DNA from 3 places in the Acetobacterium sp. MES1 genome. Region 1 is predicted to be linked to each of the others. Evidence: a T-box and tRNA genes for the amino acid it is inferred to sense, from the RefSeq annotation. Region 1 holds a T-box; the other regions hold tRNA genes.
What was found. The T-box of region 1 lies ahead of BI182_RS12395 (glycine--tRNA ligase). A T-box ahead of a tRNA ligase gene usually reads a tRNA of that ligase, here a tRNA-Gly.
Positions count from the first base shown of each region.

Region 2: it encodes a tRNA-Gly, which carries the amino acid that the T-box ahead of BI182_RS12395 (glycine--tRNA ligase) is inferred to sense. The anticodon was not compared.
Region 3: it encodes a tRNA-Gly, which carries the amino acid that the T-box ahead of BI182_RS12395 (glycine--tRNA ligase) is inferred to sense. The anticodon was not compared.

Region 1 covers NZ_MJUY01000047.1:28,051-32,763, reverse strand. The annotation lists gene prfA (peptide chain release factor 1) at 1-141, shown strand, start outside; gene BI182_RS12400 (4Fe-4S binding protein) at 412-801, shown strand; gene BI182_RS12395 (glycine--tRNA ligase) at 881-2,275, opposite strand; T-box leader at 2,349-2,573, opposite strand; gene BI182_RS12390 (Na/Pi cotransporter family protein) at 2,949-4,685, shown strand.
Region 2 covers NZ_MJUY01000054.1:4,249-8,961, forward strand. The annotation lists gene fdhF (formate dehydrogenase subunit alpha) at 1-726, shown strand, start outside; gene BI182_RS14525 (molybdenum cofactor guanylyltransferase) at 787-1,401, shown strand; gene BI182_RS14530 (hypothetical protein) at 1,482-2,111, shown strand; tRNA gene BI182_RS14535 (tRNA-Leu) at 2,262-2,346, shown strand; tRNA gene BI182_RS14540 (tRNA-Gly) at 2,354-2,428, shown strand; tRNA gene BI182_RS14545 (tRNA-Arg) at 2,493-2,569, shown strand; gene BI182_RS14550 (nucleoid-associated protein) at 2,666-3,673, shown strand; gene aroD (type I 3-dehydroquinate dehydratase) at 3,737-4,498, shown strand; gene BI182_RS14560 (phosphatase PAP2 family protein) at 4,512-4,713, opposite strand, start outside.
Region 3 covers NZ_MJUY01000060.1:100,842-105,554, forward strand. The annotation lists gene rdgB (RdgB/HAM1 family non-canonical purine NTP pyrophosphatase) at 1-27, shown strand, start outside; gene BI182_RS16555 (metallophosphoesterase family protein) at 84-569, shown strand; gene BI182_RS16560 (ABC transporter ATP-binding protein) at 596-1,501, shown strand; gene BI182_RS16565 (ABC transporter permease) at 1,510-2,292, shown strand; tRNA gene BI182_RS16570 (tRNA-Gly) at 2,414-2,487, shown strand; tRNA gene BI182_RS16575 (tRNA-Arg) at 2,507-2,583, shown strand; tRNA gene BI182_RS16580 (tRNA-His) at 2,609-2,685, shown strand; tRNA gene BI182_RS16585 (tRNA-Gln) at 2,712-2,788, shown strand; tRNA gene BI182_RS16590 (tRNA-Lys) at 2,874-2,949, shown strand; gene BI182_RS16595 (alpha/beta fold hydrolase) at 3,085-3,825, shown strand; gene msrA (peptide-methionine (S)-S-oxide reductase MsrA) at 3,827-4,369, shown strand; gene BI182_RS16605 (YccF domain-containing protein) at 4,389-4,713, shown strand, end outside.

The DNA.
Region 1 (4,713 bases):
TTTCCCCAGGGACGGATCTCTGATCACCGCATCAATATGACCGTTTATCAACTGGATGCTTTTCTCGACGGTGACATCGATGAAATGGTCAATGCTTTGATCACCAACGACCAGGCTGAAAAACTGAAACAGCATTCATAATTAGCAAAAGAAGCTTTTCCAATGTGAAGAGCTTTTTTTGTTGCAGGGAATTAATTGATAAAAAATTAACCTTGTTTAGAAGGAGTACGGGCAAAGAGCTGTAATATTTTATCAGCGGGAAGAAGATTAGTAGCGAAACACGATAAATACCTATAAAAATTCCGGATTAGGTTGACATTTTTGGGCTTTATCAGTAGAATGAAAATCAGTTGAAAAAATTCAAACATAAATTTGATCAAAAGATCAGATTGTCCTTAAGGAGGAGTAACAATGAAAAAAGTAGTCGTAGCAGATCAGTCAGCATGTGTTAAGTGTTTAGGTTGTGAATTAGCATGTGCAAACGCATTCTACAAAGAACCGGTTTCAGAATTGGCTTGTATTCGCATCACCGAAAAAGAAGATGGTAGCCCTAAAACATTGGTATGTGTTCAATGCGGTAAATGCGCTAAAGCATGTGAAGCAGGAGCCATCACTCAAAATGCCAAAGGTGTATACATGATCAGCAAAAAATTATGTGTAAACTGTGGAAAATGTGTTGAAGCATGTCCATTTGGCGTACTGGTTAAATCAGAAGATCGGGATGTTCCTTCAAAATGTATCGCTTGTGGTATCTGTGTTGAAGCATGTCCACAAGACGTATTGGCAATTAAAGAAGCTTAATTTTAATTTATCACTCAAAAATGATCCCTGTTCGAAAGCTTTCGAACAGGGATCGTTTTTTTTTGAAAAAAAAGGTTCGCTAAAAATCAATCCGCTTCGTAATATAATCGACCACTTCAGCGATGGGGATACGAACCTGATCCATGGTGTCGCGGTCCCGGAGGGTAACGCATTCATCGTCCAGGGTGTCAAAATCGACGGTGACACAGAAAGGCGTACCGATTTCGTCCTGACGTCGGTAACGCTTGCCAATGCTGCCCGCTTCGTCGTATTCAATCATAAAGTGTTTTGACAGCAGGGTGGAAATTTCCAGGGCTTTATCGCTTAGTTTTTTAGAAAGCGGTAAGACAGCAGCTTTGTAGGCCGACAGGAAGGGATGTATCCGCATGACGTTGCGCTCTTCGGTTTTGTCACCGCTGGTAATCGTTTCTTTTTCCATGGCGTTGCATAAGAAGGCCAGGAAAACCCGGTCAGCCCCTAACGATGGTTCAATACAGTAGGGGATATATTTTTCATTGGTAACCGGATCGGTGTACTTCATGTCTTTTCCCGAGTGGTTCTGGTGTTGGGTTAAATCAAAATCGGTTCGGTCAGCGATGCCCCAAAGCTCGCCCCAGCCAAAGGGGAAGCGAAACTCCACATCCGTGGTGGCATTACTGTAATGGGAAAGCTCTTCTTTCTCGTGATCCCGGAAGCGGATATTTTCATCTTTCATCCCGAGGTCAAACAGCCATTTCTTACAGAACGCTTTCCAATAATCAAACCATTCCAGATCGGTGCCAGGCGCACAGAAAAATTCCAGTTCCATTTGTTCAAACTCCCGGGTTCTAAAAATAAAGTTACCCGGTGTAATTTCATTTCGGAAGGACTTGCCGACTTGGGCGATTCCAAACGGGACTTTCTTGCGGGTCGTTCGCTGAACATTTTTGAAATTGACAAAAATACCCTGGGCTGTTTCCGGGCGCAGGAAGATTTCGCTGGCGGTATCTTCATTTACCCCCTGAAAGGTTTTAAACATCAGATTGAACTGACGGATATCCGTGTAATCCATTTTACCGCATTCCGGACAGACAATATTGTGTTCTTCAATAAAAGTCTTCATTTCGTCGTTGGACCAGGCATCAACAATGACATCCTCGCCCTTTTCAAAATAGTAGTCAGCAATTAGCTTATCAGCCCGAAAACGGGATTGACAGGCTTTGCAATCCATCAGCGGATCATTGAAGCCTCCCACATGTCCCGAGGCGACCCAGGTTTTGGGGTTCATCAGGATGGCAGCATCCAGACCCACATTATAAGGTGACTCCTGGACAAATTTCTTCCACCAGGCTTTTTTAACGTTGTTCTTCATTTCAACACCCAGTGGGCCATAATCCCAACTGTTGGCAAGACCATCGTAAATTTCTGAACCGGGGAAGATAATTCCCCTCATTTTGGCAAGACTGACAATTTCAGCCATGGTAAATTCTGACATTTTTTTCCTCCTGATTATCATTATTCTTAAATAGCATTTAGGTTTAATAAAAAAAACCGTCCCTTGTTAAAAAACAAGGGACGGTATAACCGCGGTTCCACCCAAGTTGTCTGCCGATTATGCAAACCACCTTAAAAATTTAACGAATTTCACGGCAACACCAGTCAATCACCCAAGGATATAATGGTATCGCAGCTCAAAAAGTGCCATTCATAGAGTTTGGTTACAGATCTTCCACCAGCATCTGTTCGCTTTAAACCATTGACCCATTGAGTTATTCTTTTCTCAACGCTTTTGTTATTAAGTTTTGTAAACTAAAATGAAGAATATCAAATACAAGCCCGGATGTCAACCCAAACTTTTGATATTTAGACTAACTTCGTTTTCATTTTTTTTAATTAAACCCGAAATAGGATCGGCAATGGATTGTTAACGTGGTTAATATTATAAAAGATAAAGTAACAAAATACAAAATAAAATAATTAAAAAAAAGGTTCTCTTAGAGATTAGTTAATGTTAAAATTATGTTAAATTCAAAAAGGTGATATAATTTAGAGAAATTCGATTATCCTGGTTAACATAAGGATATTAGGTTGCAAATGCATGGTCTTTCATTATGTTTATTAATTTGGAATAGATGTTGCCTTAATCAATGATTATTTTGGAGGAAATAATGACGTTAGAAATGCTGATTGGCCTTTTCGGAGGTTTAGGGTTATTTGTTTTTGGGATGCACATGATGAGCGAAGGCTTAAAAACGGTAGCTGGAACAAAAATGAAAAAACTATTGGAAGTTTTAACCAATAATAAGGTTAAAGCGATCCTGGTGGGAACCGTTGTCACAATGATTGTTCAGAGTTCCAGCACCACAACGGTGATGGTGGTTGGTTTTGTCAATGCTGCGCTGATGACACTTACCCAGGCGGCTGGGGTTATACTCGGTGCCAATATTGGAACAACAGTCACAGCTCAGTTAATTGCATTTAATGTGACGGAACTTGCACCCGTTTTTATCGGCTTTGGTGCCCTGATAACGCTTTTCAGTTCCCGCAAAAAAAATCGCGATTGGGGCAGTATCATGCTTGGTTTTGGGATCTTATTCTTTGGTATCGCTGCGATGTCAACTGCAATGGAGCCACTCCGGGAAAGTGAAGATTTCATTTATCTGTTATCAACTTATGGAAAAAATCCGCTGCTGGGAGTTTTGATCGGAACCCTGATCACCGGTATCATACAAAGCAGTAGTGCCTCCATTGGTTTGCTCCAGGCACTGGCCTTGTCAGGGGTATTTGCCAGTATTGGGGGAACCGGTGCGATCCAAATCTGTATTCCCATTTTAATCGGTACCAATATTGGAACCTGTGTGACCGCTCTGATTTCCTGCATTGGCACCTCCACGGCCGCAAAAAAAGCGGCCTTTATCCACCTTTTTGTTAATGTTTTTGGCGCCATCTGGGTGATGATCCTGCTCGTTGGGATGGACAGCATCATGGCGATTAATCCCATTTATGAATTCATTGTCAGTATTTCCGGCGTATTTATCAGTAGTAGCGGTGAGGTGGTTCCCAATGTGGCAAGACAAATTGCCATGGCGCATACCTTTTTTAATGTAGCCAACACCATTGTATTATTCCCCCTGATTAATTATTTTGTCACCTTTCTGGATCGAATCTATCCTGAGAAAGAAGAAGAAAAAGGATTGCAGCTGGATGATCGATTGCTCAATAATCCTTCTGTTGCTTTAGGTCAGGTTGTCAAAGAAACAAATCGCCTGGCCGAAATGAGTTTTAAGAATTTTAAAATCGCCTGTGAATCCATCATGGATGGGAATGAAAAGCTGGTTGAAGAAATAGTTAAGCGGGAAGAACGCATTGATGAATTTCAGCAAGGCATCGTGGAATACTCGGTTAAGCTTTCAAACGAAAATATGTCGGAAGAAGAAAATGATCGTCTGGCCTTCGTCATGAAAGGGAGCCATGATCTGGAGCGAATTGGCGATCATGCCATGAATATCGGGGAGCTGGCTGAGATGCGGGCGACTAATAAAATCGTCTTCAGTGATATTGCCAATCAGGAAGTGTTAAATTTAATCAGTTTGACTTCCAACACACTCAGAGATATGGTAGAATTAATGGAAACAGAAGAGTCAAGCTTATGTTATAAAATTCTTGATGAAGAAGAAGAAATTGATGAAATGACAGAAAGCTTAAAGGATGACCACATCCGTCGTCTTAACGAGGGAATCTGCAATCCTTATGCCGGAGTCATTTTTCTGGATCTGTTGACCAATATTGAACGGGTTGGTGATCATGCCTCGAACATTGCCCAGGGTATTTTAGGTTTAAAACTGCATCAGGGGTTGATTGCCAAAGATGATTATGACAATGAGATGGAAGATAGTCAGCAATAAATACAACCAACCTGGTAGGGTCAAAACG
Region 2 (4,713 bases), on a different contig from region 1:
CTGCCAGCCTTTGTATATGCTGAAAAGGATGGTACCTTCACCAATACGGAACGCCGTATTCAGTTACTCCGAAAAGCGGTAGAAGCTCCCGGAGAAGCTAAGAATGACTGGGAAATTATTTCTTTAATTGCTCAGAAGCTGGGAGCCAAAGGCTTCGACTTTAACAGTGCAGAAGAAATCATGGATGAGATTGCCTCTGTAACTCCCAGCTACACCGGGGTTTCTCATGAACGACTCAGAAATGGCGATCGGATTCAATGGCCATGCCTGAGTAAGGATTCAGAGGGGGCAAAATTCCTCCATGCTGAAAAATTCACACGCGGTTTAGGGGCCTTTATGATTGCCGATTATATCCCACCTGAAGATCAGGCTGATGAAAAATACCCACTGATTCTGATGACCGGTCGTATTTTGCAGCACTATCATACCCGAACCATGACCATGCGGACACCAGGAATCGAGGAAATCGCTGGTGACCCATTTGTCGAAATCAATCCCGAAACAGCTAAAGAATATGACATCAATGAGGGAGATTTCATTACCGTTACGTCGCCCAGAGGAAATGTTTCTGCAAAAACCCGTTTCAATAAGGGAATTATGGAAACGAATCTGTTCATGCCATTCCATTATGGAAACAGCGGTGCTAATCATCTAACCGGCGGAGAATTAGATCCAATAGCTAAAATTCCACCATTTAAAGTTGTCAAAGTCAATATTAGTAAGTAAATAGTCACAAACCAAAAAGGGTGCGCATAAGCACCCTTTTTCGATTAAAGGAGGATGGATTTGAAGAAGTTTGGTACAGCAGTAATCTTGTCGGGGGGCCTCAGTCGACGAATGGGATATGACAAAAAAAAATTACGGATTGATGGCGAAAATATCATCAATCGCATTGTTAAACAGCTTTCCTTAGATTTTGAAGATATTATTATTGCCGGATCAAAACCAGAAGATCTGCCCGAAATTGCTGGGATTCGGGGTGTGTATCCAGATGCTGTGGAGGTGTCGGCATCCCTGGTAGGTATTTATACCGGTCTTTTGCATGCCCGATCTGAGTATCTTTATGTAACAGCTTGTGACATGCCGGTTTATAATCATGATTATGTGGTATACATGAAGCGACTGATTGAGAACAATCCTGATGTAGGTGGTTGCGTTACCCGTTTTGAAGAGTGGATCGAACCCTTTAATGCGTTCTATCGTGCTGATCTTGGCCCTAAAGTAGCTTCTTTCCTGGAAACAGGGCGCAAGAGCATTTATAAATGCTTTGAGCATGAAAATCTCTATTATATTGATGAGAAAAAAGGGCGAGAGTTCAGTCCCGACTGGGATATGTTCTGCAATTTAAATACCCCCAGTGAGTTAAAAAATCATATCAAAAAAAGACGAGACTTGATTTAATCGGGATCGTGCGGCATAATATAAATCTGAAGGTCATGCCGGTAAATGATTCGGATCGGTGGCCTTTAAAAAGGAGTAGTATGAGTTTTAATGTATCACTGATTAGTTTTTTTGTCCTGATAATTGCCTATTTTATCCTGGTGGAGATATTTACCGTGCTTTTTCGTCTGACCGGTCTGCGGGAAGATAAGGCCCGTTTTCAGGCGGTATCCTGTATGACGAACAGCGGCTTTACCACGAGAGAAAGCGAATTGATCCTTAATTCGGCGGCGAGGCGTAATTTGGCTCGAGTGATGATGCTGTTTGGCTATCTGTTTGCGGTTTCCGGGGTTTCGCTTTTAGTCAATTTATTTATTCGTTCTTCAGGGGATCAGATCAATTGGATGACAATACTTTATTCACTGGTTTTTCTTGTGGTAATTTTAGTGATAACCCGATCAAAATGGATCATCCGAAAATTTGATGAATTAGTGGAGCGCCTGGCTAAAAACAAAACAAAGGGAGCATTTTGTAATAATGTTCGCATTCTGGAAATGTTTCACGATAAGCTCATCGCTGAGGTTTTTGTAACCTGCATTCCCCCGGAGATCAGAGATAAAACCTTATTGGAAATGAATTTTCGGCATACCTATAAATTAAATGTTTTGTTAATCAAACGGGGGAATATAATCATGGATCATGTTATTTCTTCTGATGAAATTAAACAGTGAGACCGGGTTTTGATCTATGGTTCAAAAAATAATATAATGGAATTATTTAAAGACAGCATATAAAATATAAAAAAAGTTTCAAAGTGGGTTGACAAAGCCTACGTATTTTGTTATTATAATCAAGCACGTTACAGATGACAGCATTGCTTAGCGGATGTGGCGGAATTGGCAGACGCGCTAGACTTAGGATCTAGTATCGAATGATGTGGGGGTTCAAGTCCCTTCATCCGCACCAATTATAAGCGGAAGTGGCTCAGTGGTAGAGCATCGCCTTGCCAAGGCGAGGGTCGCGGGTTCAAATCCCGTCTTCCGCTCCAAAATTTAATAAATTTGAAGCGATTTGGGCGATTGTCCGAGTCATTCTTTTTAATCTACTTATGTGCGCCCATAGCTCAATTGGATAGAGTGCCTGGCTTCGAACCAGTAGGTTGGGGGTTCGAGCCCCTCTGGGCGTACCATAAACGTGCTTAAACAGTCATTCGTGGCTGTTTTTTATTTACCCGAAAGTTTGTTGAATGTCATCTGATCAAACGTAATAAGAATAGGAAAATGAAATGAAACCAGAAATCAGTATTAACAAAGCAATTTTACATGTTTTGGATACCAATGCAAGTATCCCGGTGTTATCGGACATGCTTTTAAATATGACGGTGTTGATCAAAGAATATGTCGAAAAACATGTGTTAAGATCGCTAAAGGATCCGGAAATTAAACGAACCATGTTTCGGGTGGGGAGTCCTTTTAAAGAGCGAATCATTGATTATAAGAATAATCCCCATGAGCTGATCCGAGTTAGCTCTGAAATATCGCAGTTGTTTTTTGACTATATGCTGGAAAATATAGAGATACCCTCCGCCGATCTGGTTTTTGTGGACTTTAACATCGAACATGAAAACTATCTGGGAATTTTCAAATTTAATTACAAACAGGGATACATCCACTACGTCAATACCGACAATGGTCTGACAAATGATATTCTGGTTCAGCCCTGTGTACTGCCAACGGAAAGTCAGAAACTGGATGAGTTTATTCTTATCAACCTGGCCAGCGATGAGCTGCTTCTAAAGGAAAAACAATATCTGATCAATAACGAGAAGGCTTATTATATTTCCAGCCAATTGATTTTTTGTGAGCCGGCGATTTCCGAAAAGGAGGCTTTTGACATTATTGATAAAACTGTCAAAGAAGTGATTGTCAGAGAATATGGCGGTGATTATGAAAAGCTGAATGCAGTTAAAACGGTGTTGGCAGGCGACTATGAAACCGAAAACGAAATTGATGTCGATAATCTGGCTAAAGTCGTTTTTGATGGGGATTCGACCATTCAGGAGCGTTTCAGATCGTCGTTGGAAGAAAAGGGGCTTTATGATAAAAGGATTCCGGTTACGTCAAATATCGAAAAGAAAATATTCAGTAAGCAAAAGTTCATTACCGATACCGGTATTGAAATCAGTATCCCTACGGATCAGCTAAAGCGAAATGACATTATCGAATTTAAAAATAATCCGGATGGTACCATTTCGGTGGAGATCAAAAATATCGGGCTTTTAAACCACAAGTAACGATCTGCTGTCACCAGGATGGTATTCGCTACGATGAGCGAAAGATTTGGAAGGAAGAATTTTATGGATAGGCAAAAGACATATAAATTAATCGAAAAAAACACTTTTACCTCGTGTGTTCCATTGATCAGCGCCAATCGTAATGAACTGTTGGCTGATGTTGAAGTGGGGGTGGCAAATGGCTGTGATTTTCTGGAGTGGCGTCGGGATCATTTTATGCCGGGAGAGATTCTTACCGTTGCAGACGAACAGGAATTGTTAAGTGAAATGAAAATCAGAATGCCTGATCAGGGGTTGATTTATACTTATCGCAGTCATTGTGAAGGTGGTGTTGTCGAAACTTCCGATGAGATTCGAGCAGCTGCGGTGATTGCTGCAATAAAAAGTAACCGGGTTGACTATGTGGATGTGGAACTTAACAACGAGGCTGCTTTTTTGACAAGGATCAAAGAGGCTCTTAAAACAAGTGAGACTCAGTGGATTGTATCATACCATGATTTTGGGAAAACTCCGGCTTCAGCTAAGATATGGGATATTTTTACAGCCATGGAGGAGGCCGGTGGAGATCTACTTAAGTTGGCAGTAATGCCCCAGTCAACGGACGATGTTCGCCGTCTGATGCAGGTAACACTCACCTATAATGAGAAATTTCCCAAAGCGATGATTGCCATTGCCATGGGAGTAAAGGGATCAATAACGCGCATCGCCCCCGAACTGTGTGGTGGTTCACTGACTTTTGTGGCTGGCGCCGGGAAAACTGCCCCTGGACAGCTTAGTTTGGAAGAAGTAGTGGATATAAGGAAAAAAATGGCTCTGATTGAATAATCAGAGCCATTTTTCAGTCCAGCAGCTTATGCATCCAGGGGGTGTCGGAAAAACGAAAAACCAACCACCGGGAAAAAAGAGCACAGAGGATGCCAATGATAATCCCGGCCAGAACATCGGTGGGGTAATGAACAAAAAGGTAAAGTCGTGAAAAACAAACCAGCAGAGCAAAACCCAGAAAAACCCAGCGTATTCGGTCTTTGCGGGTAATGAGA
Region 3 (4,713 bases), on a different contig from region 1:
CGGGAACTGCTGAATCAGGCACGATAAAAAACGGGCAATGGGGATTTTTATTTGTACGAAAAGACTAAGGGATGGGGGATAAAATGAAAATTGGCGTAATGAGCGATAGCCACGGCAATCTGAAAGCTGTAAAACAGGCTGTTGAGGAAATGGGTCCGGTGGATGTGATTATCCATTTGGGGGATTATGTGGAAGATGCGCTGTATCTGCGAACGATCACGAACGCCCCCGTTCACATCTTAAAGGGCAACTTGGACTCGTTTGCTGATCAGGGTAGTATGTCACTGGAAACCACATTAGGTGGGTTTAGAGTGTTTGCCTGTCATGGTCATAAACACGGGGTCAAGAATGATCTGCATCATCTTTACTATGCCGGGTTGGAAAAGAGTGCGCAAGTGATTCTCTATGGACATACCCACCACGCTTACATTGAAGATGATGGCCAGGTGTTGCTGATGAACCCCGGTTCGGTAGGGGCACCCCGCTTGGATGATCCCGCAAGCTATGGGCTGATTACCATAGAAAAAGGGGAAATCGAGGCAAAAATCATCCCGCTTTGGAATGATTGATTGTAGCAGGGAAAAGGAGGCAAGCGATGCTCAGTGTAAGAGATGTATCAATGATCTATCAAAAGGGAAAAAAAGAGGCTTTAAAAAACATCAATTTAGAAATTGCTGAAGGGGAATTCACCGCCCTGCTGGGACAAAATGGGGCGGGTAAAAGCACCTTGATCAATATCCTGGCCGGTAATGTGAAAAAGACCCAGGGGAGTGTCAGCATCGGTGGTTACGATCTTGATAAGAAGGAACTGGAAACAAAAAAAATTATCGGCATCGTCCCCCAGGATACGGGCTATGATTTTGTATTTACTGTTGATGAAGCCTTAAAAAAACAATCCGGTTACTTTGGGATCAAAAACAACAAGGCCTATATTGATGAAGTTCTGGAGGCCTTGTACTTAACCGAAAAACGTAGTGCCCGCATTCGGGATCTGTCCGGGGGAATGCGCAGACGGTTTCTGATTGCCAAGGCGCTGGTTCATAAGCCCAAAATCCTGATTCTCGATGAGCCAACAGCGGGTGTTGATATTGAAATGCGCCATACCTTATATGATTTTCTGGTTAAGCTGCATCAGTCCGGAACCACGATCATCCTGACCACCCACTATATTGAAGAAGCTGAAAAGCTGTGCAAGCGGATTGTGATTATTGATGGCGGGAAAATTATTGCTGATGAACCCAAAGAAGAACTGATGGATGCCTTTTCCCGGGAGTCAATCATCGAGGTTCACTTTGATCAGGCGCTTAATCTGGCTGACTTTGATTTTTTAAGTGACTATCATCCGCGTATTGAAGATAAAACCAGGCTGCAGCTGAAAGCCTCAAAAAAAGACTTGTCCAAAGTCTTTAGGCAACTATCGGAGAAAAACTTAGAATTCACCAATCTGGTGGTCGAAAGACCAAAACTGGAAGATATTTATTTAAATATCATTAAACATTAGGAGGGCAAATGAAAAGTAGAGTTTTTTATAACAGAGTTGGATTTGCAACCCTCTTAAATAAAGAAATCCATCGGTTTATGAAGGTTCCGGTACAGACAGTACTGGCGCCACTGATTTCGAATATATTATATATGCTGATCTTCGGGGGAATGCTGCAAACCAGAGAAGTCGGGATTGATGGAATTAGCTATCTCAATTTTCTGGTTCCCGGTTTAGCGACGATGGGAGCAATTTTTGCGGCCTTTCAAAATCCCGCTTTTTCAATGATCTCACAGAAATTTCAAAACACCATTCAGGATCTAAACAGCTATCCCATCTCACTGGCAGAAAAAATTCTGGCTTTTGTCTTTGGTGGAATGTTTCGCGGGGTGCTGGTTGGCATTTTGACTTATGTGGCGACGATATTTTTCGTGGGCTATGAAGTTGCATATCCAATCTTTTTTGTCCTCTCACTGACGGCAACGTCCTTTGTTTTTGCCTCCGTGGGTTTAATTGCCGGTCTGGTACTGGACAATTTTGAAAAGATGAATTTTGCTCTGGCAATTATTATCACGCCACTTACCTATTTAGGAGGGGTCTTTTTTGAGGTTTCCAAACTACCGGGATTTCTGGCCAATCTAATCTATCTCAACCCGATCTTTCCGCTGGTTAATGTTTCCCGATACGCCTATATCGGCGTCTGCGAGGGCAATATTGTGATACACGTTCTTTTGACAATGGGATTGCTGATCAGTTCATTTTTGATTGCGGCCTATATCTTCAAAAAAGGTGTTGGAATTAAAATAGTCTAAGCCTTGTTTCGGTTCAGACTGACCGAGTTTTGAGCGCCCATAAAAAGAAAAAATAATTAAAAAAGAGTTGACAACACTGCCTATTTCAAGTATACTAACACTTGTCTCTAAGAGAGGCAATGCGGGTGTAGCTCAGTGGTAGAGCCCTGGCCTTCCAAGCCAGTCGCGAGGGTTCGATTCCCTTCACCCGCTCCATTTTTGCGAAAAGGATTGAGCGCCTGTAGCTCAGTAGGATAGAGCAACGGCCTTCTAAGCCGTGTGCCAGGGGTTCGAATCCCTTCAGGCGCACCATTTTTTAGTTTGTTTTTATATCGTGGTGGGTATAGTTCAATCGGTTAGAGCGCCAGATTGTGGTTCTGGATGTTGTGGGTTCGAGTCCCATTATCCACCCCATTTTTTTATATCGTTATTATTTTTATAGGGGTATAGCCAAGTTGGTAAGGCACCAGATTTTGATTCTGGCATTTCGTAGGTTCGAGTCCTGCTACCCCTGCCATTTTTATTAAGCAGAGAAAAGAAAAACAGCATCTGACCCATTAACTCAGTCGTTTTAAGACAAATAAATATTAATTAATCTATCTGACCCATTAGCTCAGTTGGTAGAGCATCTGACTTTTAATCAGGGTGTCGGGCGTTCAAGTCGCCCATGGGTCACCATTTAAAAAACAGAACCGCAGCGATTGCGGTTTTTTTATTTTTTGAAAAATTAAAATGACGAAATGGTTGTTTTATAATGGGTTGGGGTATAAAAGTGAGATCAGAAGCAACCGCCCACATCACTAAGGAGCAGCGATGAAAGAAGGAAAAACCGCTAAAAAAATTGTAAAAATAATTGGAATTGTATTGGTAGTTTTGGTTATTGGGATATTGACGTATTTGGGGGACTACTATCATGCCGATCAAACGGCTCATGATGCCCTGATTTCAAGTGATCAGGTGAATGTTCGAGAAGAAGGTAATCTGACGATATTTATGCCAACAGCAGGTCAAAATGAAACAGGTTTTATTTTTTATCCCGGCGGGAAGGTGGAAGACATCGCCTATGCTCCGTTAGTACGGGCACTAGCAGAACAAGGCTATCCGGCAGTGATTGTCGGCATGCCCTTTAATCTGGCGGTGTTTAATATAAATGGAGCTGATGCGGTAATCGAAACCATACCGGAGATTGAGAATTGGGTGATGGTTGGGCACTCCCTGGGTGGGGCGATGGCCTCGGACTATCTGGCTGGACATGAAGATCAGGTATCCGGGTTGGTGCTCTTAGGTGCATATCCCAATGAATCGCTGACTCAAAGCAGTCATCCGGTACTAAGTCTCTATGGCAGTGCCGATCAGATTATTGATCAGCAGGGTCTGGCTAAAGGCCGGGATAAGATGCCGCGGGAAGCCAGCTATTATGAAATTGCTGGGGGCAATCACAGTGGCTTTGGCAATTATGGATTGCAGGCTGGCGATGGTACAGCATCGATCACCCAGGCTGAACAGCAAGTGATCACGGTCGAAAAAATTATGGAAATCTGGAAAGGAAACTGATATGATAAGAGAAAATTTGAATAATAATGTCAGAGAAATCACCTTGGCTGGCGGCTGTTTCTGGGGAACGGAAATGTATTTTAAAGCCATTAGGGGAGTCATCAAAACCGAGGTCGGTTATGCCAATGGCAAAACCCAAAATCCCACCTACGAGGATGTCTGTCATCACAACACCGGGCATGCTGAGGTAGTTAAGGTCACCTATGACAATCAGGTGATCAGCCTACCATTTTTGTTGAGTATGTATTTTGAAGTCATCGATCCGGTTGCCGTGAATCGTCAGGGGAACGATGTGGGAATTCAGTATCGTACGGGTATTTATTATTCGGATCCTGCCGATGAAGCGGTGATCTTAGCGTCGGTTCAGGCATTAAGGATGGAATATGGGGTGCCGCTGGCCATCGAAGTGCTGCCGCTGGAGAACTATAGCGCAGCAGAAGGCTATCACCAGGAGTATCTAATAAAGAATCCCGGCGGGTATTGTCATATTGGCAATCGTGAGTTTAAAAAGGCTGCAGTCGCTCGGGATCCATCCATAAAATAAAAAATGAAAAGAGACTAGTATGAGTATTATTGGGAATATTATCTGGATTATTTTTGGGGGCCTGATTATGGCAATTGGTTGGTTTTTAGCCGGAATTCTTTGCTGCATCACGATTATTGGGATTCCTCTGGGGTTGCAAGCCTTTAAAATGGCGCAGTTGGTATTCTGGCCATTTGGAAAAACGGTCGATTATTCACAGATGGGAACGGGTTCGGTGATCCTGAATATTTTATGGATATTGATTTTTGGTTGGGGGCTGGCAGCGGCATCGGCGATTCTGGGGATTATCTATTGCATTACCCTGATTGGGATCCCGTTTGGACTACAGTGGTTTAAGTTTGCCA